3 regions of the Alcanivorax sp. genome follow, and region 3 is predicted to be linked to each of the others. Evidence: predicted binding sites of a transcription regulator. Region 3 holds the regulator's gene; each other region holds the start of a gene.
What was found. Region 3 encodes PhoB, which activates phosphate uptake and scavenging genes when phosphate is short. Its sites were predicted from a motif close to TGTCATANNNNTGTCANA; they were not measured.

Region 1 (2,268 bases), 380 kb from region 3:
CCGCAATAAAGTCCCCCACGTGAGCTGGCCCGTCCGCCTGCGGACCATGCCCCGGCAGAATCAGGGCGTAGCGGGTGTAACGGCGGGCGTTCAGCGCGTCGATGAAAGGCGACATCTGTGTGGCCCGGCCAGACCAACCATGCACAAACAGAGCCGCCTCATCGCCACCTTGCCAGATTGCCAGTTGAGCCCGCTCACCCAGCGAGACGGTCAGATCTGGCTCTGATCCCCGAAACGACAATGGCCCTCTGGACACCCGAGGCGTGGTTAACAGGTGCAGCGCCGTATCGCTGGCCCTGCCAGGTAACAGCCGACTGTAGCCCGCCATCAGGATTTGAAACACGGATAGCAACATAATCCTTCTCCTTGATGTATATGCACTATAAAGGAAAAAATAAATGGCGGTGCCGCCACTTATTTCATTTGATGTAATTACACTTTATATTGCTTTATCCACCCAGGCAAGCCGGCGCAATATCCACGGAGGCCCCGGGAGCCGGTACGCCAGGCAGCAACAGCCAATGGCTTTTATGAGGGAATGGCTAGAATTTCACCGTTTTCTGCTGACGTTGATAACTGCCTGACCCGAGGAGAACCGTAATGCGTACCCTGATCCTGATCGCCACATTGAGCCTGTCGAGCCTGGTTACGGCTGAAGGCCGCGCCCCTACCGACCAGGAGATGCAGGAACTGGACATCATCCAGCAATCCTGGATATTCCAGGGCTGAGAATTCATAAAGCCGCCTGCGGGCGGCTTTATTATTTCATCTCTACTTCCCGCCTCCCCGACCCTCGCGCTATCCTGCTTAACAGGCTGCTGAAAAGCCCGTTAACACAAAACCATTTTGCACCTGTCATTACCGTGTCACATTAATGTCATGCAATAGGGCCTTTGCAAACGCCCCGGTCAGGACGACGCCAATGAATGACATTGCCAGCGAACACAGCGCCATCGACCTCAATAACCCGGACTACTATTTCAACCGGGAGCTGAGCCTGTTGCAGTTCAACCTGCGCGTGTTGGAACAGGCTATGGATGACAGCCACCCCTTGATGGAAAGGCTGAATTTTCTGCTGATTTTTTCCAGCAACATGGATGAGTTTTTCGAAATCCGTGTGGCCGGCCTGAAGAACAAGCTGGAAACCCACACCGGCCAACCCGGTCCTGACGGCATGTTGGCAGAGGAAGTCCTGAAGGAAATCAGCCGCATTACCCACGAGGCGGTGGACCGCCAGTACCACATTCTCAACAACATTCTGCTTCCAGCCCTGCGCGAGGAAGGCGTGGACTTCCTGCGTCGCGAAGACTGGACCGAAGCACAAATTGAATGGGTAAAAAAATATTTTCGCGAACAGATCTATCCGGTGCTCACCCCCATCGCCCTGGACCCGTCTCACCCCTTCCCACGGCTGGTCAACAAGAGCCTGAACTTTATCGTGTCACTGGACGGCAAGGATGCCTTTGGCCGGTCCACCGGCCTGGCTATTGTGCCCGCTCCCCGTTCCCTGCCCCGACTGATCCGTATTCCTGACGAGATCAGCGAAAGCGGCGACGACAACTTTGTCTTCCTGTCATCCATGATCCATGCCCATGTATCGGATCTTTTCCCGGGCATGAAAGCCACTGGCTGCTACCAGTTCCGAGTCACTCGTAATGCAGACATGGAAGTGGATGAGGATGTGGAAGACCTGGCCAGCGCCCTGAAAGGGCAGCTGCTGTCCCGGCGCTATGGTGACGAGGTGCGCCTGGAAGTGGCGGACAACTGCCCGCGTCACCTGACCGACTATTTGCTGGAGCAGTTCGAGCTTACCGAGATTGATCTGTACGAGGTGAACGGCCCGGTGAACCTGGCGCGCATGTTCACCAGCGTGAACCGCCCACGCCTGCACTATCCGCCTTTCACACCGAAACTGGCGCCGGCGGTCAAAAAAGCAGACACCATTTTTGACGCCATGGATCAGGGCGACATTCTGCTGCACCACCCCTATGAATCCTTCCAGCCTGTGGTCAACTTGCTGGCGGAAGCGGCCCGCGATCCCAAGGTGCTGGCCATCAAGCAGACCCTGTACCGCACCGGCACCAAGTCCGAGATTCTGGATCATCTGGAAACCGCCGCCCGGAACGGCAAGGAAGTCACCGCCATTGTGGAACTGCGTGCCCGCTTCGATGAGGAGTCCAATATCGAAGGGGCCCGGCGCCTGCAGGAAGCTGGCGCCATCGTGGTATACGGTGTGGTGGGCTACAAGACCCACGCCAAGATGCTGCT
Region 2 (2,268 bases), 890 kb from region 3:
CCGCCGGCCTACGTTCCTACACTGCCTGGGCGGGCTGCAGGAAGTGCTGCACATAGCGGGCCGGCAGGTCATCCACCGCCATCAGCACGAAGAAATCCAGGCAGTTGAAATCCGGGTCCCAGCAGGGCTCGCCGCACACCCGGGCGCCCATGCGCAGGTAGGCCTTGAGCAGCGGCGGCATTTTCACGCTCTCGTCATCGGCATTGCCCGGCAGCCGCTCCAGACGCAGGTGCGGCTGCACCCGCAGGGACGGTTCGCTGAGGTGGCGCTGGCTGATGCGCTGCTGGATGGCAGCCACGTTGTAACCCTCGCTCAGGGCAATGCTGGCGCAGCCCAGCAGGTAACGCACATCGTTTTCGAGCATGTACTGGGCCAGCCGGGCCCACAGCACAGTGATCACGGCACCGCCGCGGTGGGCAGGATGAATGCAGGTACGGCCGATCTCCGCCACCCGGCCATCCAGATGACGCAACATGGACAGATCGAATTCGCCGCTGGAGTAGAAACCGCCGGTGCGGTGCAGGCGTTCACCGGGCAGCACCCGGGTGTAGCCGACGATTTCACCGCTGTGGTTATCGCGCACCACCAGGTGCAGGCAGTGTTTATCAAAGCGATCCCGGTCCAGCCCGAAGGGGGCGCTGAAACTGGCGCCGTATTCCTGGGAGAAAATGCGATAACGCAGGCGCTGAACCTTGATGATTTCCCGCCTGGAGCGGGTGAAGTAGGCGCTGAAGCGGCCGGCATTTTCCGCCTCCGCTGCCATCTCCCGGGGAAAACGGAGAATGTCGGCAGTGGCCGTAAACGGCTTGGCCAGGGCCCCTCTCAAGTGGGGGCTAAGGGCTTTGATCTTTCCTGCGGCTTGCGCAAGCATAGTGTACTCCACTGGCAGTTTCGGGCAGTTTCGCCAGTGGACGTGGCACAGCAGTGACATTTGAATGACATTTGTGCGACAGGGGTTAGAAGCAGTTAATAGTTAACAGTGAATAGTTAATAGTTGCGCGGAAGTGGCGTTGTGGTTGCTGAAACGCATGAGACCGCGCGCAAAGGCGGGAGAGCGACATTCCGGGGTGAATAGGGAGGCGCGATCCCACCGCAATGCGCGTAGCAAGTACAACGCCCCGGCCATTTTGAAAAGGAGAGACCCTATGGACAAGCCTGTCATTGCTTCCCGGTTTCCCTACCCGTTGCCGGTGAAGAAAGGGGAAAAGGTGTTCTGGTGCGCCTGTGGTCGCAGCGAGAATCAGCCGTACTGTGATGGCAGCCATAAAGGCACCGGCATCACCCCGGTGCCCTACACCGCCCCAAGAGACAAGATCGTGTTCTTCTGCGGCTGCAAGCACAGCGGCAAGGCGCCGGTTTGTGATGGCACGCATTCGAAGATAGTGAACAATGAACAGTTAACAGCGGCGCGGAACAGAAATGCCTGAGTCAGAAAGCGGAGAGGCCGCGCCCAATGTATGAGCGCGGCCTCTCCGCTTTCAGCTTGGGACGCGTCCATTCGCGTCACTGTTAACTATTCACTATTAACTGTTCACTGCTTTACCCGGTATTTCGCAGCCCCGCCGCAATACCCGCGATGGTCACCATCAAGGCGCTTTCCAGGGTTTTATCGCCGTCCTGCTGGCGCAGGCGCGCCATCAGTTCCGCCTGGAGCAGATGCAGCGGATCCGTATAAGGATCGCGTACCCGGATGGACCAGCGCATCACCGGATTGTTATCCAGCAGGTCTTCGCGTCCGGTGAGGGCAGACAGGGCATTCACGGTGCCGGTGAGTCGCTCGCGTAGCACTTCCCCGAGCCGGGCCAGGTCGGCATCATCCCCAGCCAGGCGCTGCTCATACCAGGCCGCCACACGCAGGTCGGCCTTGGCCAGCACCATCTCCAGCATATCCACCACGCCCTGAAAGAAGGGCCATTGCGCCACCATTTCCTGCACGGTACTGCTCTGCGCCGGGTCTGCCTGAGCCGCCTCCAGCGCCGCACCGGTGCCCAGCCAGGCGGGCAACATCAGGCGTATCTGGGTCCAGGCGAATACCCAGGGAATGGCACGCAGGGAGCTGATACCAGCATCCTGCTTGCGCCGCGCCGGGCGGCTGCCCAGGGCCAGCCGGGACAGTTCGGTTTCCGGGGTGACCGTGCGCAGGTAGCGCACCAGTTCCGGCTCTTCCTGCACCACGCTGCGATAGCCAGCCACGGACACGTCGGTGAGGGTCTGCATCTGTTCCCGCCATTGCGGCTTGGCGGCACGGGGCGGCAACAATGTCGCTTC
Region 3 (2,268 bases):
CGGTGCCTTCCAGCCGGGCCAGCAACAGCAGATCCGACACCAGGGCCTCCATGCGGTTGGATTGGTTGTCCATCTGGGCGAGGGCCCGGCGCAGTCGGGACTGTTCCTCCGGGACGGTGTCCAGCAGGGTTTCCAGGTAGCCCTTGAGCACGGTCAGCGGGGTTTTCAGTTCGTGGCTCACATTGGCCACGAAATCCTTGCGCATCTGTTCCAGATGATGGAGCCGGGTCACATCGCGGGCCATCATCAACTGCTCGCCCACGCCAAACTCGGTAATGCGAAATTGCAGGATACGGTTGTCGTCCACCGGTGAGGGAATCTCCAGGGCGTCGCGGAAATCCCCCTTGCCCAGGTATTCGGTGAATTTCGGATGGCGGACCAGATTGGTTAGCGGTTGGCCCAGATCCTGGCGGGCGTTGAACCCCATGTAGCGTTCCGCAGCCTGGTTCCAGTATTCTAGGTAGCCGTGCTGGTCGATCAGGATGACCACATCTTCCAGGGCGTTCACGGATTGCTGGGCACGGTGAATGATGCCCTGCAGATTTTCCTGGGCGCGGCGTTCTTTCTGAAAAAGGTGTTCCAGGCGGGTGTAGAACTCCCCCCACAGGCCGATGCTGTCCGGGGGCTCGGTATGGTCATCGCGGACCAGCCAGCTGTACAGGCCAAACAGTTGCCGGGTGCTCCAGATGATATAGCCCAGCAGGCCCACTATCAGTGGCCAGATGTGGCCCACCGCCAGCGCTGCCACAACGGACAGCAGAATCAGGCCGACTATGCGATTTACTTCCTTGGCCAGACTGGCTTTCATGATCTCGCTTCCGCCGCTCCGTTGTGGCTACATAGGTGCATTAACCGTAACCGACCCGCATTGCACCACCTCTCCGGATTGCGCGCAATGCGCTATGCAGAACGGGTCGGCTCAGCCTGCCTTGGCGGATTTTACCGAAAAACGGTAGCCGGTGCCGCGGACCGTCTGGATAAAGCGATCGTAGCCGAAGGGGGCCAGGGCCTTGCGCAGGCGGCGAATATGCACATCGATGGTGCGATCTTCCACATACACGTTGGCGCCCCATACCTGATCCAGCAACTGCGTCCGCGAGTAGGCCCGTTCCTGGTGGCTCATGAAGAATTCCAGCAGACGGTATTCCGTGGGCCCCATGTCCACCGGCTCATCGTCGGCGCTGATACGGTGGCTCACCGGATCCAGGCACAGCCCTTCCACCTCGATGGCCTTGTCCGCCGCCGTACTGGAGGCTCGGCGCAACACCGCCTTGATGCGCGAGATCAGCTCGCGGGTGGAAAACGGCTTGGTAATGTAGTCGTCGGCACCCACATCTAGGCCCTGGATCTTGTTGTCCTCTTCGCTCTTGGCGGTGAGCATGATGATGGGAATTTCGTTGGTGGTCTCATCACGCTTGAGGCGGCGGGCCAGCTCGATACCGGTGACAGACGGCAGCATCCAGTCCAGCAACACCAGATCCGGGCGCTCATCGACAATAATTTCGTGGCCACGCTGGGCATTTTCCGCCTCCAGCACATCAAAATCGGCCAGCTCCAGAGCAACGGCCACCATTTCCCGAATGGCGGGCTCGTCGTCAACAATCAAAATACGGTTACGGGACATGGCTTTCCTTCCTTGCCTGACACCTGAATCCGTGACTTCATCACGGCGCCTGATGCAAGCCTTTGCCGCCACAGAAAATTTTCTTCAGTCGATCGCATTCCCAGATGCGACGCTTCTTCAGAAAATTCCCTGTGACAACAAATTCTTACACCATGCATCCATGCTGAAGTCACGGATTCAGGTGATTATCTATGTTGCCCTATTAGATTGCTTTTTTGTGACATGTGTATGACAAATTGGTCGGAAATTGGGGGAAAAGCAAGGAAGGAAAGCGGCGAGCTACTAGCTGCTAGCTGCAACGCGACATGGGACAGTGCAACCCTTTGCGTTTTGGTTGCCCGCGCTTAAAGGGCTGTTTGTTTTTTCCTTGGCAGCGCGAAGTCCATGGCGAGCAGCAGTTGTACACCTGGGACTCGCGTCGTAGCTAGCAGCTAGGAGCTCGCCACTCAGAAGTACTGAAAATACAACCCGATAAACACGCACGCCCCGGCCCAGTGATTATTGAGGAACGCATGGAAGCTGGGCCAGCGTTCCCGGTAACGGATAAGGCTGTGCTGGAACAGGAAGCTCAGGGACATGCCAGCCAGGCCGGCATACCAGGGCCAGGAGAATTCCAGTCGCTGCCCCACCATGATGAGGGCCAG

Region 1: a site for PhoB is predicted at 865-882, ahead of ppk1 (polyphosphate kinase 1). Genes of this name have one in related genera too.
Region 2: a site for PhoB is predicted at 924-941, ahead of KZ772_RS17690 (CDGSH iron-sulfur domain-containing protein). Genes of this name have one in related genera too.

What each region holds. Positions count from the first base shown of each region.
Region 1 covers NZ_CP080267.1:3,264,103-3,266,370, reverse strand. Annotated here, with positions in the region: gene KZ772_RS15310 (alpha/beta fold hydrolase) at 1-355, opposite strand, end outside; gene KZ772_RS15305 (hypothetical protein) at 601-729, shown strand; gene ppk1 (polyphosphate kinase 1) at 923-2,268, shown strand, end outside.
Region 2 covers NZ_CP080267.1:3,771,118-3,773,385, reverse strand. Annotated here, with positions in the region: gene KZ772_RS17695 (GNAT family N-acetyltransferase) at 17-871, opposite strand; gene KZ772_RS17690 (CDGSH iron-sulfur domain-containing protein) at 1,146-1,427, shown strand; gene ppc (phosphoenolpyruvate carboxylase) at 1,540-2,268, opposite strand, start outside.
Region 3 covers NZ_CP080267.1:2,885,786-2,888,053, forward strand. Annotated here, with positions in the region: gene phoR (phosphate regulon sensor histidine kinase PhoR) at 1-808, opposite strand, end outside; gene phoB (phosphate regulon transcriptional regulator PhoB) at 920-1,624, opposite strand; gene ubiA (4-hydroxybenzoate octaprenyltransferase) at 2,071-2,268, opposite strand, start outside.